DNA from 3 places in the Gordonia prachuapensis genome. Region 3 is predicted to be linked to each of the others. Evidence: riboswitches for the same ligand, from Rfam matches in the RefSeq annotation. Region 3 holds a riboswitch; each other region holds the start of a gene.

The links. A riboswitch is a leader RNA that binds a small molecule or an ion and turns the genes downstream of it on or off. The one in region 3 is predicted to bind thiamine pyrophosphate.
Region 1: linked by a shared signal. The riboswitch ahead of thiC (phosphomethylpyrimidine synthase ThiC) and the one ahead of V1Y59_RS19985 (3-oxoacyl-ACP reductase) in region 3 are both predicted to bind thiamine pyrophosphate.
Region 2: linked by a shared signal. The riboswitch ahead of thiO (glycine oxidase ThiO) and the one ahead of V1Y59_RS19985 (3-oxoacyl-ACP reductase) in region 3 are both predicted to bind thiamine pyrophosphate.

Annotation. Positions count from the first base shown of each region.
Region 1 covers NZ_JAZDUE010000002.1:272,251-282,484, reverse strand. The annotation lists gene V1Y59_RS03675 (DUF5709 domain-containing protein) at 72-599, shown strand; gene V1Y59_RS03670 (Clp protease N-terminal domain-containing protein) at 640-1,422, opposite strand; gene egtB (ergothioneine biosynthesis protein EgtB) at 1,691-2,962, shown strand; gene egtD (L-histidine N(alpha)-methyltransferase) at 2,959-3,915, shown strand; gene V1Y59_RS03655 (LLM class flavin-dependent oxidoreductase) at 3,935-4,966, opposite strand; gene V1Y59_RS03650 (SHOCT domain-containing protein) at 5,075-5,455, shown strand; gene V1Y59_RS03645 (HAD-IIA family hydrolase) at 5,627-6,436, opposite strand; gene thiD (bifunctional hydroxymethylpyrimidine kinase/phosphomethylpyrimidine kinase) at 6,513-7,367, opposite strand; gene thiC (phosphomethylpyrimidine synthase ThiC) at 7,364-9,055, opposite strand; TPP riboswitch at 9,048-9,162, opposite strand; gene V1Y59_RS03630 (GNAT family N-acetyltransferase) at 9,352-9,699, shown strand; gene V1Y59_RS03625 (siderophore-interacting protein) at 9,995-10,234, shown strand, end outside.
Region 2 covers NZ_JAZDUE010000012.1:25,572-35,805, reverse strand. The annotation lists gene V1Y59_RS14980 (acetate kinase) at 1-1,109, shown strand, start outside; gene V1Y59_RS14975 (serine/threonine-protein kinase) at 1,356-3,884, opposite strand; gene V1Y59_RS14970 (glutamate ABC transporter substrate-binding protein) at 3,924-4,931, opposite strand; gene V1Y59_RS14965 (hypothetical protein) at 4,928-6,373, opposite strand; gene V1Y59_RS14960 (NUDIX hydrolase) at 6,730-7,212, shown strand; gene V1Y59_RS14955 (hypothetical protein) at 7,187-7,717, opposite strand; gene thiE (thiamine phosphate synthase) at 7,918-8,595, opposite strand; TPP riboswitch at 8,952-9,066, shown strand; gene thiO (glycine oxidase ThiO) at 9,060-10,154, shown strand; gene thiS (sulfur carrier protein ThiS) at 10,154-10,234, shown strand, end outside.
Region 3 covers NZ_JAZDUE010000019.1:34,788-45,021, reverse strand. The annotation lists gene V1Y59_RS20000 (universal stress protein) at 1-118, shown strand, start outside; gene V1Y59_RS19995 (glycoside hydrolase family 26 protein) at 126-1,130, opposite strand; gene V1Y59_RS19990 (ribbon-helix-helix domain-containing protein) at 1,355-1,558, shown strand; TPP riboswitch at 1,610-1,706, shown strand; gene V1Y59_RS19985 (3-oxoacyl-ACP reductase) at 1,697-2,467, shown strand; gene V1Y59_RS19980 (hypothetical protein) at 2,556-3,236, shown strand; gene V1Y59_RS19975 (sulfite exporter TauE/SafE family protein) at 3,273-4,199, opposite strand; gene V1Y59_RS19970 (hypothetical protein) at 4,399-4,542, shown strand; gene V1Y59_RS19965 (CinA family protein) at 4,620-5,141, shown strand; gene nadE (NAD(+) synthase) at 5,143-5,958, shown strand; gene V1Y59_RS19955 (antitoxin VbhA family protein) at 6,083-6,262, shown strand; gene V1Y59_RS19950 (DUF3558 family protein) at 6,528-7,148, shown strand; gene V1Y59_RS19945 (DUF3558 family protein) at 7,207-7,773, shown strand; gene V1Y59_RS19940 (response regulator transcription factor) at 8,041-8,700, shown strand; gene V1Y59_RS19935 (sensor histidine kinase) at 8,664-9,863, shown strand; gene V1Y59_RS19930 (hypothetical protein) at 9,845-10,234, shown strand, end outside.

The DNA of each region.
Region 1 (10,234 bases), on a different contig from region 3:
TCGCGTCCGGATCGGTGTCGTCGACGATTGCGCCTGCTTCGTCCTGGATCCGTCACCGATCGACTGGCATCGTGGAGGACGTGAGTGACATCGGCAGCACCCCAGAAGGTTCCGACGGCGAGTACAGCCTCGACGATGACGACCAGCTCCAACCGGAGGACACGCTCGTGGACCGCGGTGTAAACGATGTACTCGACGAGGGGTACTCGCCGCCCGATCATCAGCCCAGCGGTGCGCGGCACGGGCTCACCGAACGTGAGCAACGCGAGGGCGAAACCCTCGACGAACGTCTCGCCGAGGAGGAGGCCGACGTCGGCGCCACGGACCCGCTCGACGACATCGAGGCCGAGGAGAACGTCGAGAAGAACTGGCGCTCACACGAATCCGACCGTGATGCCGAGTTCGACGACGCCGATCAGTCCGGCGACGGCAGGTCGGGACGATTGGTCGCACCCGACGAGGGGACCGGTCTGGACAACGAGAAGGACGCGGTGGCCGGTGACGTCGGCATCGACGGTGCCGGCGCGTCGGCCGAGGAGGCTGCCGTGCACTACATCGACGCCGACGATGTCGAGGACTCCGAAGACTTCGAGGAATAACGGGACTTCTGACCCGGCGACAACCGAGTTCGGCGCTGCCTCAACCGCGCCGATCTGATTCGATCTCGGCGAGCGTCACGCGGATGGTGGATCGCGCCGCGTCGGCCTCGACACCCAGCGTCGACAACGTGTCTGCGATCGGCGGATCGGTGAACAGGGCGAGCAGAATGTGTTCGGTACCGACGAAGTTGTGGCCCAGTTCGATCGCGACCTCGACGGTGGTCTCGAGGACCGCCCGAGCCCGATCGTCATAGGGCACAATCGTTTTCTCCTCTGGCGTTTCCGTCCCATTCGTGTCCGCGCCATCGGAGTCCGTGGTCGGTTGCATGGCCTCGCCGGGTCGGCAGGCCTCGGCGAGGTCGGCGAGGGAGACGCCTTGCGCGCGCAGGGTCACGTCGGCGACGGATTCCGGCGCCACCACCAGTGCGCGCGCGAGGTGCTCGGGCGTGACGGTGTCGCTGCGATCGGCCACCGCCAGGTTGTGGGCCTCCGCGATCACATTGCGCGCCCGCGGCGTGAATCGCGAGAACGGATTGCTCACCTCCGACATCGACGTCTCGGGCGCTGTCGGGGTGCGCGGCGTGAAACGTTTCTGCGCGGCCTGTTTGCTGACCCCCATCCCGGCGCCGATCTCTGTCCAGGACGCCCCGGATCGTCGTGCCTGGTCGACGAAATGGCCGATCAGATGATCGGCGACCTCCCCGAGGTGGTCGGCCGCGACCATCGCCGCGGTCAGCTGTTCCAAGGGATCGTCGTGCGTGGCGCGGATGCCGGCGATGAGGTCGTCGAGGCGGACGGAACTGAGTTTGATCGGTTCGGGCATGCGTCAACGATAGGTTGACGATCGTTGCTCCGTCAACCATCGGTTGACGGTCGTGTCGGCTCTGTCCTCGCCGGTCGCCGAGAATTGTCGGTGGCGTGTGCTGCGATGGGGCTTGGCCCTGTCCGTCGTCCCCAGTCTCGTTGACAGCCCAGTCTCATTGACGGCCCAGTCTCGTTGACAGCCGTGCCGAGGCTGGTAACGATGGAAGCCAGGGTTGCCCGTCCGCCCCGGTCGTCACACCGGGCCACACCACAAACGGGAGGTACCGGTGAGCATCACCAATCGCACTGCCCCTATCCGGTCTGGGCCGACTCGGTCCACACCATCGCAGGCCCATAGATTTCTCGACGTGCGGGCGCTGACCGATGCGTTGACCGCCGACCTGTCCGCGGAAGACCAGACGCCGCAGTCGATGACCGACGCGAGTCCGGCGAAATGGCATCGGGCGCACGTGACGTGGTTCTTCGAGGAGTTCATCCTGCGCAACGTGGCGTCGTACCGGGTCTACGACGAGACCTACCGCTACCTGTTCAACAGCTACTACGAGGCGGTCGGCGCCCGTCATCCGCGTCCCGAGCGGGGCCTCGTGACGCGACCCGGCGTCGCCGACATCGCGCATTACCGCGAGTACGTGGACAACGCCATGGTTGACGCGCTGGAACGCGGGGTACTCGACGACGATGCGTTGGCCCTGCTCGAACTCGGTTGCAACCACGAACAACAGCATCAGGAACTGCTCCTGATGGACATCAAGCACCTGTTCTCCACCCACGCATTCGGCCCCGTCTACGTCGACCGCGACGTCGACGAGCCGGGCGACCCCGATCCGCTCACCTGGCGTTCGGTGGCCGGGGGAGTGACCGAGGTCGGTGCCACCCAGGGTGCCTCAGGCTTCACCTACGACAACGAGGGTCCGCGTCATCGCGTCTATCTCGAGGACTTCGAGATCGCCGAACGGGCCGTCACCAATGCCGAGTGGCTCGAGTTCATGGCCGATGACGGCTACCGTCGGCCCGAGTTCTGGCTGTCGGACGGATGGGCCCACATCACCCAAAACGGCTGGCAGGCACCGGAATACTGGGCACGGTCGGATGGCGAGTGGACGACTTTCACACTGTCGGGGCGGCGTCGGCTGGTGGGCGACGAACCCGTGATGCACGTGTCCTTCTACGAGGCCGACGCCTACGCGCGGTGGGCGGGGGCGCGTCTGCCCACCGAGTTCGAGTGGGAAGCCGCCGCGGTGTCCGGCGACAATGCGCGCGGGCAACTGCTCGATCCGCAGCGCTGCCACCCCGGCCGCGCAGGAGCGACGATGATCGGCGACGTGTGGGAATGGACGGCCAGCGCGTACCTGCCGTATCCCGGTTTCGTACCCGCCAACGGCGCAGTGGGTGAGTACAACGGAAAGTTCATGTGCGATCAGCATGTGCTGCGTGGCGCAAGCGCGGTGACCCCACCCGGACACGAGCGTGCGACCTATCGCAACTTCTTCCCCGCCCCGGCCCGCTGGGCCTTCTCCGGACTGCGGCTGGCCCGATGACGCTCGGTGTCGACGATCCGCTCGCCGCGGACGCAGTGGCCGGCCTGTGGTCGAATCCCCCCACCCTGCCGACGAAGTGGCTCTACGACGAGCGGGGCAGCCTGCTCTTCGACGAGATCACCCGCCTGCCCGAGTACTATCCGACACGCCGGGAGACCGAGATCCTGCACGCCCGTGCCACCGAGATCGCGGCCCTCACCGACGCCGCGACGCTGGTCGAATTCGGGTCCGGGACCTCGACGAAGACCCGGTTGCTGCTGCAGGCGTTCGCCGACCGGGCAGCCGCGGACGGGCGGAGTTTCACCTACGTTCCGCTGGACGTGAGTACCGAGATCCTCGAATCGTCGGCGTCCGAACTGGCGCAGGACTTTCCCGGTATCCGGATCGAACCGACCGTCGCCGACTTCACCGCACCCGACATGACGCTCCCGCCCTCCGACGGGCCCCGGATCGTGGTGTTCCTCGGTGGCACGATCGGCAACTTCGACGACGCGATGCGCGCCGCCTTTCTCAGCCGGTTGGCCAAGGCGCTCGACCCGGGTGACTACTTCCTGCTCGGTGCGGACCTCATCAAAGACACCGGGCGACTGGTGGCCGCCTACAACGACAAGGCAGGCGTGACCGCGGATTTCAACCGCAACATGATCGAGGTGCTGCGCCGCGGCCTCGATGCCCACGGTCTCTACGTCGACGACTTCGATCACATCGCACGTTGGAATCCTGCTCGACACCGCATCGAGATGTGGCTGAGGGCGCGGCGCGACGTGGACGTGTACTTCACGGCGGTCGAGCGGCGCTGGCAGCTGGCCCGCGGCGCCGAGGTGCTGACCGAGATCAGCACCAAGTTCGACCGGACCGATCTCGCCGACGAGCTCGCCGAGGCCGGCGTGGTGGTGGAACACCAGTGGACCGACGACAAAGGCGATTTCCTGCTGACCCTCGGTCGGCGCTGACGCTCAGTGGTTCCTGCCCTCAGTCGCCGGCGAGCAGTTCCCGGACCCGCGGGATGACCTGCGTGCCATATAGTTCGATGCTGCGCATCAGGGCGGCATGCGGCAGTGTGCCGTGCGAGTACTTGAGGTCGAATCTGTTCAGCCCCAGCATCGTCGACGTCGAGGCGATCTTGCAGGCCACCGTTTCGGGTGAGCCGACGTACAGTGAGCCGGCCGGACCTGCGGACCGTTCGAACTCGATCCTGGTGGGCGGTGGCCATCCCCGTTCACGTCCGATCCGCGTCATGTAGCCGCGATAGTGCGGCCAGAGTTCCTCGCGGGCCTGCTCATCGGTGTCGGCGACGTGGCCGGGTGAATGCACACCGATCGGTAGATCTGTCGGCTGGTCGAGTTCGGTGAGGGCCCGACGGTACAGATCGGTGTAGGGCGTGAACCGGGCCGGCTCACCGCCGATGATCGCGAGCATCAGCGGCAGCCCGTAGGACGCGGCGCGGATGACCGATTCGGGGCTGCCGCCGACCGCGATCCACGTCGGTAGTGGCGCCGACTCCAGCTGCGGATAGACGTTCTGCGACATGAGCGGTCCGCGCGTCGAGCCGGACCAGGTGACCGGTGAGCCGGTCCGCAACTGCGCAAACAGCGACAGCTTGTCGGTGAACAGCTCCTCGTAGTCGGCGAGATCGAAGCCGAACAGCGGGAACGACTCGGTGAACGAGCCGCGCCCCAGGATCACCTCGGCGCGACCACCGGACAGCGCATCGACCGTCGCGAACCGCTGGAAGACCCGGATCGGATCGTCGGAACTCAGCACCGTCACCGCGGACCCCAGACGGATTCGACGGGTGCGGGCCGCAATCGCGCCGAGCATCACTTCGGGTGCCGACACCGCATAGTCGTCGCGGTGATGCTCGCCGACACCGAGGAAGTCGATGCCGACCTCGTCGGCCAACACCCCTTGCTCGAGGACGTTGCGCAATGTCTGCGCCCCGGTGAGTGCCGTTCCGCCGTCGTCGACCGTGATGTCGCCGAACGTGTCAAGACCGAGTTCCATGATTGCGAATCGTAGCCAATACCAGCCCCTGCACCACGGCTGTGAGAAGCTATGGAACGCATCGGCGATGACCGCCGACCTACACAACCTGGCTAAGGAGTATGCCCGATGTGGGATTCGTTCTGGGACTTCATCTGGTACACGATCGTCATCTTCGCGTTCGTTGCCTACCTGATCGTCCTCTGGCACATCATCGTCGACCTCTTCCGTGACAAGTCGTCCGGCTGGATCAAGGCCGTCTGGATCATCTTCCTGGTCCTCATCCCCTACATCACCGCCATCGTCTACCTGCTCGCCAAGGGACGCGGTATGGCCGAGCGGCAGAACGAGGCCGTCAAGGAGGCCAAGCAGGCCACCGACAGCTACATCCAGTCGGTCGCGACCCCGAAGAGCCCGGCCGAGCAGATCGCCGACGCCAAGCAGCTGCTCGACTCCGGCACCATCACGCAGGACGAGTTCGACGCGCTCAAGAGCAAGGCGCTCAGCTGAGCTGATCGCCGACGGAACCCGGTTTTTCGCCGACAGCACCCGGTTTTTCGCCGACAGCACCCGCTTCTTTGTGGAGGCGGGTGCTGTTTCGGTTGTGCGGCGGGTGCTGTCGACGAAACCGGGTTCTGTCGGCCGCCGTGCTGGGCGCGAAACGTAGGTGAGGTTCCGGAGCTACTTCGCCACCGCGAAAGGGTCGCCGGTGTGACCGACCACGTCGGCAACACTGTCGATGACCCGGGTGGGGCGGTACGGGAACAGCTCCACCGACGTCGGGGTCGAGATGCCGGACAGGACCAGGATGGTCTGCAGGCCCGCCTCCATCCCCGAGATGACGTCGGTGTCCATGCGGTCGCCGATCATCAGCGTGTGCTCGGAATGCACCCCGATCTGGCGCAGCGCGGAGCGCATCATCAACGGATTCGGCTTGCCCACGTAGTACGGTTCGCGGCCGGTGGCGCGGGTGATCAACGCGGCGACCGCGCCGGTCGCCGGTAGTGATCCGGCCGCGGACGGTCCGGTGGCGTCCGGATTGGTGGCGATGAACCGTGATCCGAGTTCCACCAGGCGGATCGCGGTGGTGATCGCCTCGAACGAGTAGGTCCTCGTCTCGCCGAGCACCACATAGTCCGGTGCCGAATCGGTGATCACATAGCCGATCTCGTGCAGGGCCGTGGTGAGCCCGGATTCCCCGACCACATAGGCCGACCCGCCCGGGCGCTGCGACTCCAGGAAGCGAGCGGTGGCCAACGCCGAGGTCCAGATCGCCTCCTCCGGAATGTCGAGGCCCGTACGGAGCAACCGCGCACGCAGGTCGCGCGGTGTGCGGATCGAGTTGTTGGTCAGCACGATGAACGGGATCTCGTTGTTGCGCAGCTCCGCGAGAAACGTGTCGGCACCCGGGATCAGGTGATCCTCGCGGACGAGAACGCCGTCCATGTCCATGAGGTAGTTCCAGCCCGCGGACTCCTCTGCGCCATCCATGCCCGAATTATCGACCGGCAGTCCGACGAGGGAGTGAAAACCCGGCGAATCCATGGAACTCGGCCGGCGGCCGCCCTCACCCCTTGTGCACGCGCCACAACGGGTTGACCGGACCGTGCCCGGCGCCCAGCGGATAGGCCGCCTCGAGCCCGCGGGTCACCCATCTCTTCGCGAAGCCGATCGCCTCGGGCGCCGAATGCCCGTGTGCCAGCGCGCAGGTGGTCGCGGCAGCCAGGGTGTCGCCGGCGCCGTGGTCGTGGGTGGTGTCGATGCGTGGATGGTCGAACTCGTGGAAGGTCTCGCCGTCGAACAACAGATCGGGACTGTGCGTGGACGACCGCAGGTGCCCGCCCTTGACCAGCGCCCAACGCGCCCCGAGAGCGTGCAGCGACCGGGCCGCGGCCCGTTGGGTCTGCTGGTCGACGACCTGGATGCCCGTGATCAGGGCCACCTCGTCGAGATTCGGGGTGACCACCGTGGCGAGCGGGATCAACGCAGACCGCAACGTCTCCAGAGCCTCGGTCGCCAACAGCGGATCACCGTGCATCGATGCGCAGACCGGGTCGACGACGAGCGGCACCGAGCCCGCGCCGCCGATCCCGAGTCCGACACACTCCTTGGCCACCGCCTCGATGATCGGCGCCGACGCCAGCATCCCCGTCTTCGCGGCGCCGACACCGATGTCGGTGACCACGCTGCGCATCTGCGCGGCCACCGTGTCCGGCGCGATCTCCTGAAAACCCTGGACGCCGAGCGAGTTCTGCACGGTCACCGCGGTGACCGCCACACAGCCGTGCAGTCCGAGCAGCGCGAAGGTGCGCATGTCGGCCTGGATGCCGGCACCCCCGCCGGAATCGGAACCGGCGATGGTGAGCACCCGCCGCGGTGTGGCACCCGGTTCGGCGGTGGGTAGGCGGAGATCGTCGGTCATCGTGTGGGCGAACCTCCTGCAGTGGCAGTGGCAGTGGCCTCCAACGGCAGGTAGACGCGGTTGCCGTGCTCGGCGAACTCCGCCGACTTCGCGGCCATCTCCTCGGCGATCTTGCGGTCGATGTCCTCGGCGGTCACCAGGCCGTTCTCCTCGGCGTAGGTCCGAACATCCTGCGAGATACGCATCGAACAGAACTTCGGCCCGCACATCGAGCAGAAGTGGGCGGTCTTCGCCGGTTCGGCGGGCATCGTCTCGTCGTGGTACTCCCGCGCGGTGTCCGGGTCGAGAGCCAGATTGAACTGATCGGTCCACCGGAACTCGAAGCGCGCCTTGGACAATGCGTCGTCGCGTTCCTGTGCACCCGGATGGCCCTTGGCGAGATCCGCCGAGTGCGCGGCGATCTTGTAGGTGATCACCCCGACCTTCACGTCGTCGCGGTTCGGCAGACCGAGGTGCTCCTTCGGTGTGACGTAACAGAGCATCGCGGTGCCGGCCTGCGCGATCATCGCCGCGCCGATCGCCGACGTGATGTGGTCATAGGCCGGCGCGATGTCGGTGGCCAGGGGGCCGAGAGTGTAGAACGGGGCCTCCTCGCACAGCTCTTCCTCCAGGCGCACGTTCTCCGCGATCTTGTGCATCGGAACGTGACCGGGGCCCTCGATCATCACCTGCACACCATGCGATTTGGCGATCCTCGTCAGCTCTCCGAGCGTGCGGAGCTCAGCGAACTGCGCCTCGTCATTGGCGTCGGCGATCGATCCCGGGCGGAGGCCGTCACCGAGCGAGAAGGTGATGTCGTAGCGCGCGAAGATCTCGCACAACTCCTCGTAATGGGTGTAGAGGAACGACTCCTGATGGTGCGCCAGACACCACGCCGCCATGATCGAACCACCGCGCGAGACGATGCCGGTGACGCGTCGGGCGGCCAGCGGCACATAGCGCAGCAGCACACCGGCGTGCACGGTCATGTAGTCGACACCCTGTTCGGCCTGCTCGATCACGGTGTCGCGGTAGATCTCCCACGTCAGCTTGGTGGGATCGCCTTTGACCTTCTCCAGCGCCTGATAAATCGGCACCGTGCCGACCGGGACCGGTGAGTTCCGCATGATCCACTCCCGGGTCATGTGGATGTCCTTGCCGGTGGACAGATCCATGATGGTGTCGGCGCCCCAGCGAGTGGCCCACACCATCTTCTCCACCTCTTCGGCGATCGAGCTGGTGACAGCCGAGTTGCCGATGTTCGCGTTCACCTTCACCGCGAACCGCTTGCCGATGATCATCGGCTCCGATTCGGGGTGACGGTGATTGGCCGGAATCACCGCCCGGCCCGTCGCGACCTCCTCGCGGACGAGGTCGACGTCCACACCTTCGCGAGCGGCGATGAACCGCATCTCGTCGGTAACGATCCCGGCGCGCGCCCACGCCAACTGCGTCGATGCACCGTCGATCGGTTCGGGCCGGTGCCACGCATCCCGTGTCGGTGGCAGGCCCGCCTCGACGTCGATGGTCGCGGTCGCGTCGGTGTACGGACCGGACGTGTCGTAGACGTCGAGATGCTCGCCGTTGGTCAGATGGATGCGTCGCGCCGGGATACGGAGATGGTCGATCTCGCGGTAGTGCTTGCTGCTTCCCTCGATCGGTCCTTGGGTGACCGTCGAGACGGCAGCTTCGGATACACGTGTTCCCATGATTGCGACTCCCTACGCCGGCATTACCCGGACAGGTTCGGGCGGTCGGCGACCGCCTGTCGCCATCTCAGCCCCCGGTGATCGTGGGAGCCCCCGCGCTGTTCATTTGTCGACCACGGAGGGTGCCGTGGTGCACCCCAACCCTACGACGTCGCTGCGTCGGGGGCCGGGCAGGGGCGACGGCGCGCCGACCTACGCCTGCGTAAGGTAGGCTGTGACACGAATCACAAACGACCGTCACCGCTGCCGGAAGGGGAGCTTCGGCAACGGTGATCTGTAGTGCTCAGGAGGGGATCATGCAGCGGAAACATCGACATCGACCACCGCAGTCCGCGCAGGCCATCCTGCAGCAGATCTCGCAGGTCGTCCACAATCCAGACCGGGATCGATTCGAGCTGTGGGTCGCCGGGGACCTGGTCGGCGTCCTGGGCTACAGCAGAGAGACGGTTGGCGGGACGTCGACCATCACGATCCTGCACACGGTCCTCTACGACGAGTACACCGGGCACGGTCTCGGCACCCGGCTGATGGTCGGTGCGATCGGATACGTGCGCGATCAGGGCGCCCGACTGCGGCCGGTGTGCTCGTTCACCAAGTCCTATCTCGATGCGCACCCCGGGATTGTGGCGCTGGCGCCTGCGTGAGGTTGTGCGGGGGGTTTCGATACGCGCCGGGCTCGCAGGCTCGCGCGGCGCTACTCAACCGGCGGGGGATGGCCCGGCTCGCAGGGGTTTCGATACGCGCCGGCTCGCAAGCTCGCGCGGCGCTACTCAACCGGCGGGGAAAGGGCGCTACTCAACCGGCGGGAAATCCGGGCTCGCCTTCTCTCGCTGGCCGAGTAGTCGGCGAGCGACAGCGAGACGACGTATCGAGGCCTCCGCAGGCTAAGTTAGGCTACCCTGACAGAGCTTGTTGCAGTCGAGGGAAGGCCGTTGTCGCATGGCGGAACAGACGAAGACCAAGTCGCGCGGGTGGCAGGGGGCGGTCCTCAAACTCCTCGGTGCCGACGATTACGAGATCACCGTGACCAGCAACGAGCCGGTAACCGACCACTACATCCGCCTCGGCTTCACCGGCGGCGGTCTGCTCACCGAGCGTCCGGTGCACCCCACGATGTGGATCCGCATCTGGTTCGAGAACAAGCACGGCAAGCTGCATCAGCGGGCCTACACGCTGGTC
Region 2 (10,234 bases), on a different contig from region 3:
TGGCCGACGGGATCGCCGAGCGGATCGGCGACCACGGCTCGTCCATCACACACGAGCAGGACGGTGAGTCCGAGACCGACGACGTGGAACTGCCCGACCATCATGCGGCCATCGAACGCGCGATGCGGTTCTTCGCCGACCACGGCACCGACCTGCGCAGCGCCGATCTCCGCGCGGTAGGGCACCGGGTGGTGCACGGCGGACGGACGTTCTATCGGCCGACCGTGATCGACCAGGAGGTGATCTCCGAGATCAAACGGATCTCCAGCCTTGCCCCGCTGCACAACCCGGCCAACCTGATCGGCATCGAGGCGGCCCGGTCACTGCTGCCGGACGTGCCGTCGGTCGCCGTGTTCGACACCGCGTTCTTCCACGGGCTTCCCGACGCGGCCGCGACCTATGCCATCGACCGTGGGGTCGCGAGTATGCATGCGATCCGGCGCTACGGATTCCACGGCACCAGTCACGAGTACGTCTCGGGTAAGGTCGCCGAGTTCCTCGGCCGGCCCGCCGAGGAGATCAACCAGATCGTCCTGCATCTCGGCAACGGTGCGTCCGCGTCTGCGATCGCCGGTGGCCGGCCGATCGACACGTCGATGGGTATGACCCCGCTCGAGGGGCTGGTGATGGGCACACGCAGCGGCGACGTCGACCCCGGCCTCGTCCTCCACCTCAATCGGGTCGCGAAGCTGCGGGTCGACCAGATCGACACCCTGCTCAACAAGCAGTCCGGCCTCAAAGGCCTGTGCGGCGAGAACGATTTCCGCACGATCACACAGAAGATGGACGACGGGGACGACGCCGCACGGGGCGCCTACGACGTCTACATCCACCGGCTGCGCCACTACATCGGGGCGTACATGATCGCGCTGGGGCGGGTGGATGCGATCACGTTCACCGCCGGGGTCGGGGAGAACGCGACCAGCGTCCGCGCCGACGCGCTCGCGGGCCTGGAGCGCTACGGCATCGCCGTGGATTCGGAGCGAAATGCTTTGCGCAGCAAAGAACCCCGCCGAATCTCCGCCGACGACACCGACGTCGCGGTGCTGGTGGTGCCGACCAACGAGGAACTCGCCATCGCACGGCAGGCCGCCGCAATCGCCCCCTGAGGCGCGCTATTCCCGGTCCCTGAGGAGCGAGCTTGCGAGCGTTCGTTTTTCGTTCCCTGAGGAGCGAGCTTGCGAGCGTCTCGAAGGGGCCCTTCGTGACACTCGGCTGGCGCCTCGTTCCTCAGGGGGCGGGTGGCTTGCTTGCGAGCGTTCGTTTTTCGTTCCCTGAGGAGCGAGCTTGCGAGCGTCTCGAAGGGTCGTGACACTCGGCTGGCGCCTCGTTCCTCAGGTCCGGCCGAGGCGCAGTCAGAAGATCGTATCGGGTCGAACGTAATTCGCGAGGTCGACGAGCATGAAGCGGTGATCACGATTGGACCGGGTCTGTCGGGCGAGGGCGCGTAGGCAGCGTTCGGTGCCGGCGCGCAGCCCCTGCTCGGTGAACGGGTAGCCGAGAAGCGTCGTCGGCTGCAGCGACGGATCGGTGTCCGGGTTCTCGTGCACCCACCCGAGCGCGGTGCCCAAGACGATGAGCAGCAGCCGCTGTTTGCGCGGCTCACCTTCGGGCATCATGCCGACCCGCCGCGCCGCCTCGACGACCTGATCGCGGGTGACGTCGGCGATCGGGCGCCCGTGGACGAGGGCGAGGACCGCGGTGGCGCGTGCGGTGTTGAAGTGCCGGCTGGTCGGCGGTACCTCGTCGAGCGGGTCGATCGCCGCCGTCACGTCGCCGGCGGCCACCGACAGCCGGGCCAATCCGAATGCGGCGGTGACGATCCCGTGATCGGTCAGCCACAGATCGTGATAATGGTGGGCTGCAACGTCGAACAGCTCCGCGATGCGCGAGTCGTGGCGCTCCGAGGGCGGCGACTCATCCGACAGCCAGCGGCCGATGAGCTCGGCGGTACCGGCCACGGCCAGCTTCGGCGCGACCTCACCGGGCATGGCCTGCAGCACATCGCTGAATCGTTCGTATGCCAGTTCCGGTTCGTCGTTCATCAGCGCGCAGATCGCCAGATACCACTGCACCCGCCACGAGTCGCCGTGATGGGCGGAGACGTCACGCAGCAGTGCCAGCGCGGTGTCCACGTCGTCGAGCTCGAGGTGGGCGCGCACCTCGGCCAGGTCGATCTCCAGCGACGGGTGCTTGCGTTTGCTGGCCCTCCCCAACAGCGAGGAGAAGCCGTCGGCCCGCGCGGCATGAATGGAGTCGAGGGTTTGCCGTGGGTCGGAGAACGCGGCAGAGGTCAGCATGCCCGCGGCGGGATCGGCCGGATTCACCAGCGGCAGTGGGAGGGCGCGGGCGATGTCGACCGGGTCGTAGAACGCCGCCTGCTCGGGATCGAAGAAGCCGTCGACCGGTGCCAGCAACAGGTCGGTCCCGAACGTCGACCGCTGCGGGGTGAACACCGTCGACAGCGAGGGGCGCGGCACTCCCGTGTGCACCGCGACGATCTCGCGCAGCACATTGAGGACCTGCGTGGTCATCTCGTCGGTGGTGGCGAATCGATCGGCCGGGTCCTGGGCGGTAGCACGTTGCAGCAGAAGATAATACGACGGATTGTCGCGGAAGACCGGGGTGTCCTCGGGACTCGGCAGTCCGTCGAGATACCGGCCGTTGCGCTTCGGCATGTCCACCGTCAGTGCGGCGAGGGTCCGGCCGATGCTGTAGATGTCGGTGACCACCTGCGGCCCCGTCTTGACGATCTCCGGCGCCTGGAACCCGGGCGTGCCGTACAGGTGGCCGTACCCGTTGATCGCCGACACCGCACCGAGATCGATCAACTTCACCTCGTCACTACCCACCATGATGTTCTCGGGTTTGACGTCGTTGTAGACCAGGCCGACGGAGTGCAGGTAGCCGACCGCCGGGAGCACCTCGAGCATGTAGGCCATGGCGTGCTCGACCGGCAGCAGACCGGTGCCGCCCTCGTCTTCCGAGGTGATCTGCTTGAGGGTCTGGCCGCCGATGTACTCCATCACGATGTAACCGAAACGGTCGTCGTACTCGTTGGCGTGCTCGACGAAGTTGTAGATCTTGACGATGCCGGGATGATTCACCGACGCCAGGAACTGCCGCTCGGCGACCGCGACGGCCTGGGCCTCGGAGTCCGAGGAGTTCAGCAGGCCCTTGAGGACGACCGGCCGATCGGACACGTTGCGGTCGATCGCGAGATAGATCCACCCCAGCCCGCCGTGGGCGATGGCGCCGGTGATCTCGTACTGGTCGGCGACCACCGTGCCCTGCGCGAGTCCGGGGACGAAGGAGTAGTGCGCCCCACAGTGCGGACACTCGCCGGTGAGATCGCCCTCACCGGGTCCGGAGCTGCGCCCCACCGCTTTTCCGCACTTCCAACAGCTGCGCTTGCCCTCGGCGATGACCGGTTCGCTCAGGACCGCATCCGCCGGTTCGATGTCGATGATCTTCGGCAGCTCGACGAGTCCGCTGCCCAGCCGGCGATCGTGCACCATCGATCGGTTGCGGGGAACAAGGCGGCGTCCGGAGCCGAGTGCGGAGATCACATCGGTCGGGATCGTCGACCCGGCACGGTTCGCGACGCGATCGGTGGGTTCGTCACCCTCGTACGCGTCGTCGTCCGCCGCAGGGCCCGGCGTGTACTGCGTGCCGACGTCGAGGTCGGCCAGATCCGCCTTCTGCGTGCCGATGTCGAGGTCGTCGGCCGACGCGGCCTGGGTCCCGACGTCGAGTTCGTCTGCGGACACGGCCTGCGTGCCCACGTCCGGGTCGTCTGCCGAGGCGGCCTGCGTACCCACGTCGACACCGCCGGTGTCCGGTGCGGACTCCGGTGCGTCAGTGGGCTGTTCGTGCTCGCTCATATCGTCTCGGCCGTCGTCACTCGATCGGTTTCTCCCCTATCAGTCTCGGTACACGGGTTGTGGAGGTCCGGAGGCGGGCCCCAGGATGGACAGCCACCGGTTGTACATCTCCTGCCATTCTCCGGTCAGCCGGAGTCGGTCCAGAACCCCGTTGACGAAGCGCACCATGTCGTCGCGACCCTTGGGGATGCCCACGCCGTAGAACTCCGCGCCCAGACTCGGTCCGACCAGCTGCACCCACGGGTCCTGTTCGGCGAGACCGGCGAGGATGGCGTCGTCGGTGCTCACGGCGTCTGCCTGTCCCTGCTGCATCAGAACCAGGCAATCCGCCCAGGTGGTCGTCGTGACCATTCTGGCACGGGGCGCGATGGCCTGGAGGCGCCCGATCGAGGTGGTTCCGCGTGCGGCGCACACCCGCTTGTTCGCCAGCCCGGCGGGACCGTTCACCCCGGAGTTTCGTGTCGACAGAATACGTTGATATGCAACGTAATACGGTGTCGAGAAGGACACCTCCTGAAGCCGGTCGCAGGTGATGCTCATGGTCTTCACGACGATGTCCACGCTGCCGTCGACGAGGGCCTGGGTGCGGTCGGCCGAGCTGAGGACCCGGAACTCGATGGTGGCCGGGTTGCCGAAGATCGCGCGCGCCACCGCCCGGGCGATGTCGACGTCGAATCCCTGGATGTCGCCGCTGATCGGATCGCGGAAGCTGAACAGATTGCTGCCGATGTCGAGTCCGACGATGAGGCGCCCGCGTTCCTGGATCTCCGCCATCGTGCTGCCCCGCGGCATCCGATTCGGCGGTGGCAGCGGCCCCGGTCGCAGGCTCACCGTCGCGTCACAGTTCTGCGAGTTCGGGACGGGCTCGCGGGCGACCTGGCTCTCGGCGCCGGGCGGCGTCGGGTTGACGCCGAACGCGACGGGCGGGGGCGAATCCGGCGCGGGGAAGCGGAAACAGGCTGTCGTCGATGCGCAGATCGCCAGGAGCACGATGGCGGCCGTCAGCAGCCGTCTGATCGAGATGCCCGAAGCGCGCCGTGCGGTCATCGGTACTCCCGGATACGCGGGATCAGCCCGAGCACCACCGCGGCGGCGGCGAAGAGGGTGAGCATGAGGATGCCCGTGCCGGTGAATCCCAGGACGCGTTGCGCGGTGTTGATGTCGTCGCGGAACTCGAGCCGGGTGGTGGTGATGGAGTCGACGAGGGCCCGGTCGAGGTCGCGGTAGGCCTGCGCGGTGGTGAGGCGTCCGTCACCGACGGTCATCATCCGGGCTTGGGCGAAGTTGCCGTTTGCCATCTCCTGACGGACCTGCGCGTCGAGCTCGCGCCACCGGTCGAGTACGTAGTTGGCGTTGTAGAGCTGCGCGTCGGTGACGGCGCTGGAGTCGCCACGGTTGCCGTCGACCCGATCGAGGAGACGTTCGATCGCCGCGGTCGTGTCGGCGAAAGTGCGGTCGAGATCGTCCTGATCGCCGCGCCGCACCAGGGACAGCGTCTCCGCCGACCGCGCCTGCTGCGTCAGGATGCGCGCCGACGTGAGTTCCCGCAGCGGGGCCGAGCCGTCGATGCGCGCATTGTTGGTGGCCGCGACCGACATCAGTCCCGACGTCAGCAACCAGACGGTGCCGACGACCACCGCGATCAGCGCCGCGAGTACACCGATGTTGAAGCGTCGCCGGGTGCGTTTGGCGAGATAGCGGGTGGTCATCACGAGGCCGATGATCAGTGCGATGAGCGCGGCGTACACCCCCCACGGGGGCTTCGTCAGGGCGCTCTGTGGGTCGGCGATCGCCATCGAGCGGCGTTGATACAGCCGCTGGGCCGCCGGCAGGATCCGCTCCTGCATGAGCGACGACGCCTCGCCGAGGTACGCCGAACCGACCGGATTGCCGAGTCGGTTGTTGGTCCGGGCGACCTCGACGAGTCCGCTGTAGACGGGGATGCTGATGGCGAGCGTGTTGAGATCGGCGTCGATCTCGCGGTCCGCGGTACTGGCGGGCGCATCACCGACGTCCTCGGCCGAGCCCGCCGCGATGACGAGCGACGACGACGCCGTCGCCAGCGCGTCGGAGTACCGGGTCCGCAACTCCGGCGATTCCAGACCGCCGGAGATGAACGCTGAGTTCGCCGAGGCGTCGGCGATCGACAGCGAACTGTAGAGAACTTGCGATGCCTCGGCGAGCGGTTCGGTCCGGTCGATCATCAACCGCAACGTCTGCGTCCGGTTTTCCAGCGTCGTGGAGGCGTAGAACCCGGTCGCGAGGCAGGCGACGGCGAGGATCACCAGGATCAGGATCAGCTTGCCCGGGCTGGTGACCGCGTAGTGGCGCAGCGTCGTCAACGGCGACTGCGCGCGCTGCCGAGCCGACGACACCAGATCGCGACGATCGGACAGGACCTGCCGGATCGGGGGAGCTGTGGGACCGGGTCGGATCGTCCGACCGGCGCGGGTGAGCGCGGTCCGCATGGGCGAGACGTCGCCGGTCACGTCAGCTGCCTTCCGAACTCTCCATGATGCCGGCGTCACTTTCCGTTCGTGCCGGTCGCGCCGGCGTCGAGTTCACGGTTCTCCACCTTGTCTGTCGCCGCGGGCAGTGCAGATGTTTCGCCCACCGCCGGACACGGGTGCGGCGGTCCGATCATCTGCCTCAACCCTAGCTCTCACCTGCGTGCACGGCTCGGTGGGAGGGGCGTGTCCCGCGACTCGCCGAATCGGGTCACCCCGATCGACGCACACGGTGAATTCCGGGTTCGCGCACTGGTCACTGTCGAATGACTCACATACGGTGGGTGTCGTCCGGCCTCGGACTCATGTCGGGGTGCGTCACGAATTCAGGAGGCAGGGTGCGCGGAGACGGCGACGGTTGGGTGGTCGATCCGGACGGTTCACGCTACTGGGGCCGTAACGGGGCGGCAGGCCTGTTGCTGCGGGCACCGATGCCCGACGGATCCATCGCGATCCTGCTCCAACACCGGGCCGTGTGGTCCCATCAAGGCGGCACCTGGGGGCTGCCGGGCGGCGCCCGCGACTCCCACGAGAGCGCGATCGACACCGCGATCAGGGAGGCCGACGAAGAGGCCGGGATCGGTGACAGCGAACTGCGCGTGGTCGCCGCGCTGGTGACCCACCAGGCGCCGAGCGGCTGGACCTATACGACCGTGATCGCCGAGGTGGACGAGCCCGTGCACACGATCGCCAACTTCGAGTCCGCCGAACTGCGTTGGGTGCCGGAGGGCGACGTGTCGAACCTGCCGCTGCACCCCGGATTCGAGAAGGCCTGGCCCCGTCTGCAGGAGCGGATCAGCGCGCTCGACCCGCAGAGCTGAGCAGCCGATTGGCGCCGGCGATCAGGGCGTTCACGTTCGCGTCGTCGGCGGTCGGCCCGGTTCCGTAGGCCCAGCACTGGCGGTCATCGTGCTCGCACAGCAGGAACGTCATGACCATGTCGTCGACGACGTACTGATGCAGGCCGACGATCTGCACCGGCGCGCCGAGGTCATACAGCATCGAGGTCAGCGCCCCGATCGGGCCGGCCGCGGTGGCCTGCAGGGAGATGATCCGGTCGGCGAGGGCGATGGTGGCCCGGCAGGTGACCGAGTCCTGATGGTCGCGGGTCGAGGTCCACGTGCCGAGCCGGATGGCTCCGCGCGGCGCGAACTCCTCGAGGAAGTCCTGCCAGTTCAGGCCGGTCGCCTGCTCACGTAGACCGCGGGGCAGTGGGCGGCCGAATCGGTCGTGGAACGGGTCGCATCGCGACGGCTCGTATGTGCCGGGACTGGGATGACCATGACTGGGATGACCATGACTGGGATAACGCTGAATGGTGTGCATCGGATCTGAATTCTCATCGGAGATGGAGACCGACGGGCAGGCAACGCAGGCGACCCCGCAGCGGGGGGTCGGTCGAATCAGACCCCGCTGCGGCGGGTTACGAGCGCGCTCTGCTTGCACATCATGATGGCGCCAACCATAGACCTCGCCCGTTCCGGGTAGCAACCGACTTATCGGCCGAACGGGCGACGCGTGGGAGCTCAGAAGCGGCCGCGGAGTTCCGCCGCCGCTGTTGTGGCGTCCTCGGCCGCGGTGATGGCGCGGACCACCACGGCTCGTCGCGCACCGGCGGAGGTGACCGCGTCGAGGCGATCGGCGTCGATGCCTCCGATGGCGAACCAGGGTTTGTCGGTCCCGGTCGCCGCAGCCGCCGCGACCAGGTCGAGGCCGGGTGCCGACCGGCCCGGCTTCGTCGGGGTCGGCCAGCACGGTCCCACGCAGAAGTAGTCGACATCGTCGTCGTCGACAGCGTGCCGCATCTGGTCGGTGTCGTGCGTCGAGATGCCGATGGCGATCCCGTCTCCGGCCACCCGCCGGGCCATGTCGGCGGGCAGATCGCCCTGGCCGACGTGCAGGACATCTGCCCCGGCCAGCGAGGCGATGTCGGCACGATCGTTGACGGCGAGCAGCGCGCCACGGCGGTCGACCACCTCACGTATCCGCCCCAGGATCTCGAGTTCCTCTCGCGCCTCGAGCGCACCGAACGCCGCTTCCCCCGGTGAGCCCTTGTCGCGCAGCTGGACGATGTCGACCCCACCGGCCACCGCGGCGGACACGAAGTCGACCAGGTCGCCGCGCTCACGGCGGGCGTCGGTGCACAGGTACAGACGGGAGTCGGTGAGGCGCGCGATCCTCGTGGTTCGGATGTCGGTCACGATGGTCACGCTAGTGCGTCACCCCACTGCTGCCTGAGGAGCCCGCGACGAAGGAGCGTGCGTCACCACCGTTGCCTGAGGAGCCCGCGACGAAGGAGCGTGCGTCACCACCGCTGCCTGAGGAGCCCGCGACGAAGGAGCGTGCGTCACCACCGCTGCCTGAGGAGCCCGCGACGAAGGAGCGTGCGTCACCACCGCTGCCTGAGGAGCCCGCAACGAAGGAGCGTGCGTCACGAAGGCCTCCCTCGTCCGGCCGTGCGGCACGGACATGACGAAAATCTGCGTCCTCAGGCCGCTCCGAGGGGAATAGCCCCTCGGACGGCCCTCACGATGCAGATTCTGGTCACCGCTACTCTGGAGGAGTACGACACGGGAGTCCGGGGTACGCCGGGCTGAGAGTGCGGAACGACCCTCCGCTGACCGTTTGACCTGATCCGGGTAATGCCGGCGAAGGAAGGATGATCTGCGTGGCGCATGCCGACACACACCATCGAACAACCCGTGAACTCGCCGTCGTCGGCGGCGGCGTCATCGGCCTGACCTGCGCATTGGCCGCGATCGATGCCGGTTGGCGGGTCCGCGTCCACGACGCCGGGACCGATCGTCGGGCGGCCTGGGTGGCGGCGGGGATGTTGGGCTCGTTGGGAGAGGGGCACCCCGGCGAGGACGCTTTGCTGGAGTTGTCGGTGGAGTCGGTCCGCCGTTGGCCGGCCTTGCTGGCGCGGCTGGACGACCCGCAGATCCTCGCGGCCACCGACTCACTCTTCGTCGCCGCCGCGTCCGCCGACGCCGAGCACCTCAGGACCCTCGCCGACTTCGTCTGGGCGCGACAGCCTCGGGCGCACGACGATCTGCGGCCCGTCGGCCCGAGTGAGATCCGACAGCTCGAGTCGGGACTGAGCTCGCGACTGCACAGCGGCTTTCTCGCCACCGGCGAAGGCGCCGTCGACAATCGTCGGCTGCTCGGTCGCCTGCGGACGGCGATCACCGACAGCGGAGGGGACATCGTCGACGACGAGGTCACCGATCTGTCGGCCCTCGACGCCGACGAGATCGTCGTCGCCGCGGGACTGGGCAGCCGGGCGCTCGCCGCAGATCTCGGGTTGTACGCCGCCAAGGGCGAAGTGTTGCGGCTACGCCGCACCCGCTGGTCGGTGCCGTCGCCGACGCATGTGGTGCGGGCTCGCATGCACGGCCGGTCGGTGTACCTGGTGCCACGCCACGATGGTGTCGTCGTTGGCGCGACCCAGTACGAACCCTTCGACGAGACCGCGGTCGCCCCGGATGTCGGGGGCGTGACGGACCTGCTGTCCGATGCTGTGGAGCTGATGCCGGGCCTTCGGACTTACGAACTGATCGAGGCCGGCGCCGGACTGCGGCCCTGTTCCCCCGACGGTCTGCCCGTCGTCCGCCGAGTCGACGAGCGGGTCGTCGTCGCCACCGGCCACGGACGCAACGGAATCCTGTTGGCGCCGTACACCGCTGACGTGGTGACGACGCTATTGGGCAACGACCGTGCCGAGAGCGTCGCCGGCGCCGCGAATGATGGAGGAGTTCGATGATGACGATCACCGTCAACGGGGAGGCCCGGGAGATGAGTACCGACGCCTCCGTGGGGGATCTGGTGGAGGCGATGGGGTTG
Region 3 (10,234 bases):
GCTCGTGGTCCTTGGTAACCGAGGTCGCGGCGGATTCCGTGGCCTGCTGCTCGGTTCGACCACGCAGTCGGTGCTGCATGTGACGAAGTGCCCGGTGATGGTGGTACACACCCAGTAGGGCGCGGTCAGCCGGTTACGAGGGAGCTCACACCACGCCGGAACGCCTGCGTGCTGGCCGGCGTGGTGTTGAATCGCCAGTCTCGTTCCTTGTCGGTCTGGAACCACAGGAACGCCTTCAGCCGCGGCTCGGCGTCGACGACGGCGAAGAAGTCGCGAATCCAGTCCGCCTTCATCTCCGGTGCGGGACCCTCGGCGCACCCGACCTCGGTGATCAGCAGCGGCAGGTCGGCGTCGAGTTCCCGGAGTCGAGCGAGGCTGGGGGAGAACAGGTCTGCCGCCGGCTGCCAGTGGTGGCCGGGGGTGTCGCCCCAGTTGTAGCCGTCGAGGGCGAGATAGTCGACGTGGTCTGCGCCCGGGTAGGCGTCGCCGAAGTCGGTGGTGGCAACGGTCAGCGCGTTGGGCGCCCAGACGAACGACACGTTCTCGACGCCCTCGTCGCCGAAGACGGACCGCATCCGCGACCACGCATTGCGATAGTCGGCCGCCGTGTTGCCGCTGACCCCGATCGACCACGGATACCAGGTGCCGTTCATCTCCTGCGCGAAACGCAACAGGACGGGTCGGCCCCACTCGGCGAGTTGGGCGGCCCAGCGTCGGAAATCGGCGTCGAAATCGCCGGCAGCGATGCGCGACAACGTATATCGCGGCTGCACGATCCCGCCGTCTGGCCGCCACGGTTCGAGGGTCAGCAATGGAGTGGCCCCGGCATCGACGATGGCGTCGAGATCGGTGGTCGGGGCGGAGTCGCCGATCGCGGCGAAGCGGTGCAGGTACGCGGGCGCTGCGCCGGCGAGCGCGGCCAGCTGGTCGATCGGGGAGGGGGATGTGTCGGAGGCAGGGATGACGCTGGGGATGTACGCCCCCCACGCGCGCCGCGGCCCAGCGTCCTCGCTGGTCGACGACCCGCAGGCCGCCAGCGGAAGGGCCGCGCCGGCGAGCAGCATCGTGCGCAGTGCCTGCCGACGCGTCCACCCTCGTGGCGACGCCAGGCCGGTCTGCGCAGAGCTCATGCGTCCATCTTGTCGACTGGGTGCCACTTTCCGTCGACTGGGCGCCGTTTTCCGTCGACTGGGCGCCGTTTTCCGTCGACTGGGTGCCACTTTCGGTCGACTGGGTGCCACTTTCCGTCGAGTGGGTGCCGTTTCCGGTCCACCGGGCGCCGTTCTCGGTTCAGTGGGCGTTATCAAGGCGCCGATCGAGCGGTAGCGGAACTACCATACGTTTTGTGTTCACGATGACCTTGTCCGTCCCGGACGACCTGAAGCGAGCCATCGAGGTCGAAGCGCGTCGGCGGTCCGTCTCCGAGGCCGAGGTCGTGCGGCAGGCGCTTCGTGAAGCATTGAGCGACGGCCCTGTTCGTCCTAGAGGTGGCTTGTTCACCGGTCGCGAGCCCGTTGCCGAACGTGTCGATGAGCTGCTGGAAGGGTTCGGCCAGTAGTTCTCGGTGCACCATCGCAACTTGCATTCGACCACCCGATGCTGTCGGATGGGGTGCGACACGGGGTGCCGGCATGGGTCGGCTGAGATCACACCCGTCGAACCTGCTCCGGTTAGCACCGGCGAAGGGATGGTCCGAATGTCTGCTGTGCCCACCTCTGAGCATGTCGTTCTGGTCACCGGCGGTGGCCGCGGCCTCGGCGCGCACATCGTCCTGGCGGCCGCCGCCCAGGGGGCCCGCGTTGTCATCAACTATCGCCGGAGTGGTGATGCGGCACGGGCTTTGGCCGACAAGATCGGTGACAAGGCATTCGTCGTCGGCGCCGACGTCACTGATCGAGATGCGGTGCGTGACATGGTCGCCGCCGCGGGCGAGCATTTCGGCACCCCGGTTACCGCAGTGGTGAACAATGCGCTGCCGGACTACTCCTTCAACGGTGAGCATCGGTCACACGCCGACGATCTCTCTTGGGGTGAGCTGGACGCGCAGTTCAGCGGCGTCGTCGGGGGCGCACTCAACGTCATCCAGGCGGCACTACCGGGAATGCGGTCGGCCGGCGGTGGTCGAATCGTCAACATCGGCACCAACCTGGTGCAGAATCCGGTTGTGCCGTATCACGATTACACGGCGGCGAAGGCGGCGCTGCTCGCGTTGACCCGCACGATGTCGCACGATCTTGGCCCCGACGGCATCACGGTCAACATGGTTTCCGGAGGGCTGTTGCGCACCACTGACGCCAGCGCTGCAACTCCGAGTGGGGTGTTCGACGCCATTGCCGACTCCACGCCGCTCCGGTCGGTGACCACGCCCGAAGAGTTCGCCGACGCCGTGCTGTTCTTCCTGTCCCCGTGGTCGCGGGCGGTGACCGGTCAGAACCTCGTCGTCGACGGTGGGCTGGTGAAGAACTGATCGGGCGCGTCGCCAGACCTTCCAGTTCCTTCTGTTCTCGGCACATAGGTCAGGTTTGGTCGCCGCCCGTGCTGGTCATACCGGTGGTGTGCCTGTCACCAGCCTCGTGAGCAAACCCTTCGAGTGGCTGTCGCATGCCCGGTCGGCGCGCGTCTTCCACCCCGACGGCCTGGTGTGCAGCGGGTACGCGGCCCTTTCGGGCGACACCCCACTGCCGGTGCGCTCGGGGCCGGTCACCGCGCGGGTGTCGAAGGGGGTCGGCACACCCGGTGGGCTTCCCGACATCGTGGGTCTCGCCGTGCGACTGCCCGTCGAGCCGTCGGTCGATGACGACGGAAACTCGCACGCCGTCTGGGATCTGCTGCTGGCGGGTCCCGCGCCCCTCGGTGGCCGGCTGCCGCTTCCGCTACCGACATTCCGCTGGCCGGGCGCGACGGTGTCGAGCCTGACCCCGTTCCGCCACGACGACACCCTGTACTGGATTCGGGCGCGCTTCATCGAACCCGACGACCTGTCCGGCCTGTCGCTCGACGAGTTGCGCAAAGCGGTCTACGCCGGCCGGCCGATCGTCGCGGTCGTGGAGGTCGCGCGCGGCGGCGCAGAGTTCGTCGCAGTGCTACGACTCGACCTCGACGTCCTGGCCGACCCGGACTTCGACTTCGACCCGGTGATCCGCACCCCGGCATCGGTGGAACTCGCGCCGTCGTGGCTCGCGACGTTGCGTAAGGAGGCGTATCGGTACAGCCGGATCGGGCGGGAGCGAGCCTAGGAGCGATGAGCGTTCCGCGGAACGCCTACCGACGCCTCAAACAGCCGCCCGCCGATCCTGCCAATTCGTCGCCTTCAGCCCATACCGCATCCGGATGACCATCCACCCGACAGTCCCAACGACGAGCGCAATACCCAACCCGATCAGCGTCCACAGGTTGCTGACGCCGAGCATCTTCAGTCCTGCGGTGACCAGGACGAGGGCGAGTGCGCGACGCACGAGTCCGGCCGACGCCCGCGACGACAGGCGCGCGCCGATGTAGGCGCCCGGGATGCTGCCGACCAGCAGCGGCGCCACGACGCTCCAGTCGACGTCACCGAACAGCAGGTGCCCGGCTGCGGCGGCGATGACGAGGGGGACTGCTTGGGCGAGGTCGGTGCCGACCAGCCAGTTGGCGGACAGGAACGGGTACAGCGCCATCAGCGCGATGATCACCAGCGACCCCGAGCCGACCGAGGTGAGTCCGACGACCAGCCCGCCGATCACCCCGACCGCCAGGGTTGGGAGCATGCGCACGGCGATGTCGTTGCCGGTGGCCGGGGGTGGGCCGGCAACAGCGGACGGGTCGGGCCGCATGTTCTGACGCAAGGTGAGGTAGGCGCGTCCGACCAGGCCGGCAGCCGCGATGAGCAGCACGATGCCGAGCGCCGTCTTCACGAATTCGCTGACCCCCGCCAGGGGACCCAGCCAGGAGATGACGAGCGCCCCGGAGAATGCTGCCGGCACCGACCCGATGACCAGCCAGAGCACGATTTTCCAGTGCACGGTCCCGTTGCGGGTGTGCACCACGGTCCCGACGGGTTTGGTGGCCGCGCTGACCACGAGGTCGCTCGACACGGCGGTGAGCGGAGGAACGTTGAAGAACAGCACCAGCGTCGGCGTCATGAGTGCGCCGCCGCCCATACCGGTCAGGCCGATGACGATGCCGATCCCGAGAGCGGCGATGGCCATTTCGTAGTTCATCCGGGTGGTACCTCGCTGTCCAATCCGTCCGACCGAGGATAGGCCAGCCTCCGAACGACCCCTCGAAGGAGGTTCGCCGTTATCAACCCGTTACCTCGATCGCGAATCCGCCACGATGTGCTTCACGCAGTCGAACGCACCAGCCCACGCCCTTAGCGTCGTCAGCGAGACCGATAGAGCGCTACGAGGGGGAGTCACGATGCCAGCCGCACACGAATCTGCCGTCGCCACCGATCTGGCACAGCCGATCGATTCGGTGGTCGACCACGCCCGCGCCGCCGTGGTCATCGCCGCCTCCTTCGCCGCGAGTGGATTGCTGACCTTCGGCATGCTCCTCGCGTAGTTCCCTCGGTTTGCGCCCGTCGATGCCGGGGTATCCGCACGAACCGGATGCCGTCATCGACGAGGAGGCGAGCGGGCGTGGTCAGCGAACCCGAAGATCGTGTACCCACCGACGAGGAAGTGCACGAGCGGTGCGAGAAGCTCGCTGAGCTCGTCGGCCAACGCGAGCTCACCGTGGCCACCGCCGAATCGCTCACCGCGGGCAACCTCGCCTCCCATCTGGGTCGGGCCACCGCATCCGGCGACTGGTACTGCGGCGGGGTCGTCGCCTACCGCAAAGAGGTCAAGCACTCGGTGCTGCACGTGCCGGACGGACCCGTGGTGTGCGAAGCCGCTGCAGAGGCGATGGCGACCAGCGTCGCCGAATTCATGGGCGCACATATCGCGTTGGCGGTGACCGGGGAAGCCGGTCCGGAATGCCAGGAGGACGTGCCGCCGGGCACGGTGTGGTTCGGCATGTACGACCGCGGCGACGTCCGGACCGAACACCACGTCTTCGACGGCGATCCGCCGACGGTCCTGGCGCGCACCATCGCGACCAGCCTGAATCTGCTACTCACTGTGGCCGAGAACGCCGACCCGCGAGAGGGAGCGCACTGACATGAGTGAGCTCCAGGACGAGATCAGACAAGAGCTGCACCCCGCGGCGACGATCGACCCCGAACAAGAGATCGAGCGACGCGTCACCTTCCTCGTCGACTACCTGAACACGACGCCGGCACGCGGATTCGTGCTCGGGATCAGCGGCGGACAGGACAGTACCCTCGCCGGGAAGATCGCTCAGCTCGCCGTCGACCGCATTGCCGATGCCGAGTTCGTCGCGGTGCAACTGCCGTACGGGCAGCAGTCCGATCAGGACGACGTCGACGTCGCGTTGAAGTTCATCGACCCCACCCACACGATCGCCATCGACATCAAACCGGCGGTTGACGCGTCCGTGACGTCAGCCGCCCAGGCTCTCGGGGTGGAGCAGATCAGCGACTTCACCCGCGGCAATGTCAAAGCGCGCCAACGGATGATCGCGCAGTACACGATCGCCGGCGAGCGCAACTTACTCGTGGTGGGCACCGACCACGCGGCCGAAGCGGTCACCGGGTTCTTCACCAAGTACGGCGACGGTGGCAGTGACGTCAATCCACTGGCCGGGTTGACGAAAAGTCAGGGCGCACAGCTACTTCGGCACCTCGGCGCACCGGAGAGCACGTGGACGAAGGTGCCCACGGCCGACCTCGAGGACGACCGCCCGGCCCTGCCCGACGAGGAGGCGCTCGGCGTCAGCTACGCCGACATCGACCGTTACCTGCAGGGCGAGGCCGTCGACCCTGCCGCGGCCGAGGTCATCGAGTCCACCTACCTGCGCACCCGGCACAAGCGGTCGCTGCCGGTGGACCCGTATGACTCGTGGTGGCGTAGCTGAGTTCGGGATACAAGTCAGGCCGATGACGATGCCGATCCCGGCCACCATCGGATCGCGGTCGCGGTTCGCCCAGTCGTCGTTCATCCTGACTACGCTGGGATTATCACCCGGTAAAGGAGCTGCGTTGACCGAGCTGGAGAAGGTGCAACGGCGAGTGCGTACGATCCGCAAGATCCGTAGTGGCTCCGAGCTGGAAGGCTACCGCAGCACAGACGCCACACGGGCTGATCAGCGTGCCTACGCTCGCGGAGCGATCACTGCGGCGGAACTCGGTGAGCGAGTCCGCCAGCGCTACGACATCTGATAGCCGCGGGTGCCGGCCATCGATGCTTGGCCCCGCTCGGACAGCGATTCGGTGAACCCATGGTCACCGTCGTCGGTGTCCGGATGTTGCTCGATCCCCATTCAAAGCGTTCCGCGGAACGCTTTGCCACCCAAGCGAGTCAATCGACCCACTTGATACGGTCGAATCCGTCTTGCAGGACCGTGCAGGGACGATGATCGGGGGCGGAACGGTTGGGGGAAGTACTCAAGGCTGATCCGGAGTGGATCGGTGGGTTTGGGGAATCATGTTCTGGCGCTGCAACGCAACATCGTCACGGCGGTCAACCGTGAGATCTCGTGTGAAGCTGCTACCGACGGCGATCCTTGCAACATTGATGACGCTGCTTCTGAGCGCCTGTGGCGATGACTCATCGAACGACGCCGCGGAATCCACCACGACTGCCGTCTCTGGGGAGACGTCGAACTGGGCGGATGCGCCCGTCGAGAGTCCCACCGACCTGACCTCCGAACAGATCTGCGAGGTGTTGGCTCCCGAAGACGTGGCGCCGCTCGCAGAAGGAGAGATCACCGAACCACCGACTCCGACGATCGAACGGGGCCTCCCAGGGTGCAAATGGCCGGTCCGCGAAGGGTACGGATGGCTTGAGATCTCGGTGAGTAAACCGTTCGACGTCGACATCCTCCTCGACACCACGGTCTCCGGGGAATACCCGATCGGAGACGGGACCATGTATCGCCATACGCAGGAGGATATTTCGCTGTGCCGTTCGTCGGTCCAGACTCCCGAGACCCCAGATGGGTACCTGCTGAAAGTCGCGGTCGCCGGATCGCCGTCTGACACGACGAATGCCTGCGAAGCCGCCATCCCACAGACCGAAAAGGTCCTCCAGGCTTTGGGGTGGTGAGTTCGTCATTACCCAAACCTGCTGGATTTCTGGCGGAACCGAACAGGGAGGACGCGGCGTGAGGAATGTGACTAAAGCGTCGTTGGCAGCCGCGGCGACGTTGATCGCACTGACCGTCGGTGCATGTGGGGACAGTTCCACCGGCGACGATTCCGCGTCGTCCGGAATGCCGGCGCCGTTGTCAGCGCCGGCCGAAACGCAGCGGGAGAGTCCGACCACCCTGACCGGCCAGGAGATCTGCGCTGTCCTGACCAACGATGACCTTGCCCCACTCACGGTCGGCGAAGTCGCCATGGAACCGGAACCGACCGACGATCGCGGCCTTCCTGGGTGCGACTGGCCGCTCAGCGACGGCTACGGTTCGCTGAAGATCGAGGTGTTTCAGCCGGTGGACGTGGACATAATTCTGGAGAACGCGGTGGTCAGTGAGTATCCGATCGCGGCGGGCACCATGTACCAGCAGACGGAGGACGGGCAGTCGTCCTGCCGTGCTCTGGTGAAGACTGCCGGCACCCCGGACGGCTTCCTACTGCGGGTGCTGGTTGATGGCGACGCCGACGACGGAAGCGTCTGTCGCAGCGCGATCCCGCAGACCGAGAAGGTCCTCCAGGCTTTGGGGTGGTAACTATCGCACGACCAATCCGGCCGGTTTCGATGAGACGCTGAACAAGCTGCAGGGCGCGATGGACGATCTCTCCACCGCGACGATCCGCGCCCGCCAATCAGAGCCCACGACGTCGAGTAGCAATTCATCCCTTACGCCGAATCAGCGGAGAATGATTCCGCACCGGTCATTCGAAGAATCGCGTGCCGGATTCTGACTATCCGGTGAAAGTCCGATTCGTCGCATACTCTGAGATCGCATTTTGCCTCGGCCGGGTCAAGGAGATCTGTGGACAACTCACGTCGGATCGGTGTCGTCGAAGATCACGCGGTCACGGTCGCCGGTATCCGGGCGTTGCTCGATCCGTATCCCGAGCTGGCCATCATCGCCGCGGCACCGAGCGTGGCCGAGTTGCTGGCCAAGGCCACCGACCTTGATCTGGCGATTCTGGATCTGCGACTACCCGACGGGTCGTCGCCCGCCGCCAATGTCGCCGACCTCGGCGCGGCCGGCATCGACAACGTTCTGGTGTTCACCTCGGGTGAGGAACCGTATCTCGTCAGGACGGCCGCCAAAGCCGGTGTCCTGGGCGTCGTGCGCAAGTCGGAGCACGACTCGGTAGTGGTGGCCGCCATCCGCCGCGCAGCTGCCGGCGGGGTGGTCGGCACCATGGATTGGGCGATGGCCATCGACGGCGACGCCGACTTCGCCGACGTCGCACTGAGCCCCCGGCAACGCGAGATCCTCAGCCTGTACGCGTCCGGGGAGTCGGCGCAGCGGGTGGCGACGCTGTCGGGCCTCTCGCCGGACACGGTCAACGACTACCTGACCCGCATCCGGCAGAAGTACGCCGCGTCGGGACGTCCCGCCCCCACCAAGACCGACCTGTATCAGCGCGCATTGGAGGACGGATGGTTGCCCTTTCCCCGCCGACGACGAAACCGCTGACCCGCATCGAAGAGCAAAGCGCGGCAATACGAATCGAGCGGCTGTTCTCGATCTTCGTCGGCGCCGGCTACTTCGCCTACCTGGCGATCCTGGGCCCACAGATCGCAGCACAATTCTCGATCACGGCGGCGTGGTGGAATCTACTGGCGCCGCTTGCCATCTTCGCGCCCCCGGCGGTGCTGCTGATCGCCGCCATCACCCGCAGACGCAGCCTCGCGCAAACCGCCTCGCGCACATGTGCAGTCGTCTTCATCATCGTCGGCATCAGCTGGTTCCCGGCATGGAACGGCGGAACCGTCGACGACCAACTGTGGTTCTCCGTCATCCCCGGACTCGCGGGACTCGCCGCAGCAATCACCCTGCCACCCCGGTGGACGCTGACCCTGATGACCGCGGCGATCATTCCGGCACAGCTGGCCAACGCACTCGGCCGTCCCGACGACTACCCCGCGAACCTCACGGCCAACGTCCTGTTCGCGTTTGCGTTCATCCTGCCGTACACCTGCGCGGCGTTGATGGCGCTGCGGACAGGGCGGGTGCTCGACGAAACCCGTGCCGAAGCCTACGCGGGCGCCGCTGCTGCCGCCGAGGCCGATGCCCGACGCAGCCAGCGCAGTCACGTCGACGGCCTGATGCACGACTGGGTCATCTCGACACTGCTCGCCGCCGCGAAACAGGGCAACACGGATTCGGTTCGGCGGCAGGCGACCATCACCATGGACAAGCTGAACTCGCCGCCCGAGGAAGTCACCACCCTGGCCGCCGGCGCCATCCGCACCCGGTTGCGCGCGGCCGTCCTGGCCGTCGATGTCAGCCAGCAGATCAACACCCGCATCGACGACGACGCGGACTCGCTGCGAGCTCCCGTCGACGTCGTCGACGTTCTCGAATCCGCAGCCGCGGAGGCACTGCGCAACAGCATCATCCACGCCGGCGACGACGCCGACCGTGCGGTGGCACTGCACATCACCGCTGACGCCATCGGTGTCACCGTGGTCGACGACGGTGTCGGTTTCGACCCCACCGGCATCCCGCCGCACCGTCTCGGGCTGGCGGTGAGCATCCTGGCGCGGGTCCGCTCGCTGCCCGGCGGGTCGGCCGAGGTGGTGTCGGCCCCGGACGCCGGGACCCGCGTGGACCTGCGATGGGAGAACATCCGGTGAGTGTGCTCGACTTCCGGCTGAACCAGGAGACCGGCGACATCCGCTCACTGCTGGGGATGAACACCCGCGCGGCCTGGGGTATCGCGGCGCTGTTCATCGCCGCGGAGGCAACGATGTTCGCGACGTCGGCGGGCGACTTGTCCGCGCTGTGGCCGGGCGCCGTGCTCCTGGTGCTGCTCGCGTTGGGGGCGGTGGCCATCCTCGCGGTCCGGCAGGACCCGCTGCCCGCGCCGTTCGCGGTCGCCGTGGTCGTCACGACGACGCCCGCGGCGTACGCCTGCTTCCACGCGCTTCCGGTGCCGAACAGTTCGCCGGATCAGCTGTGGATGTTCGGCGGGGTCACCATGCTCTGCACCTGGCTGTGTGTGCGT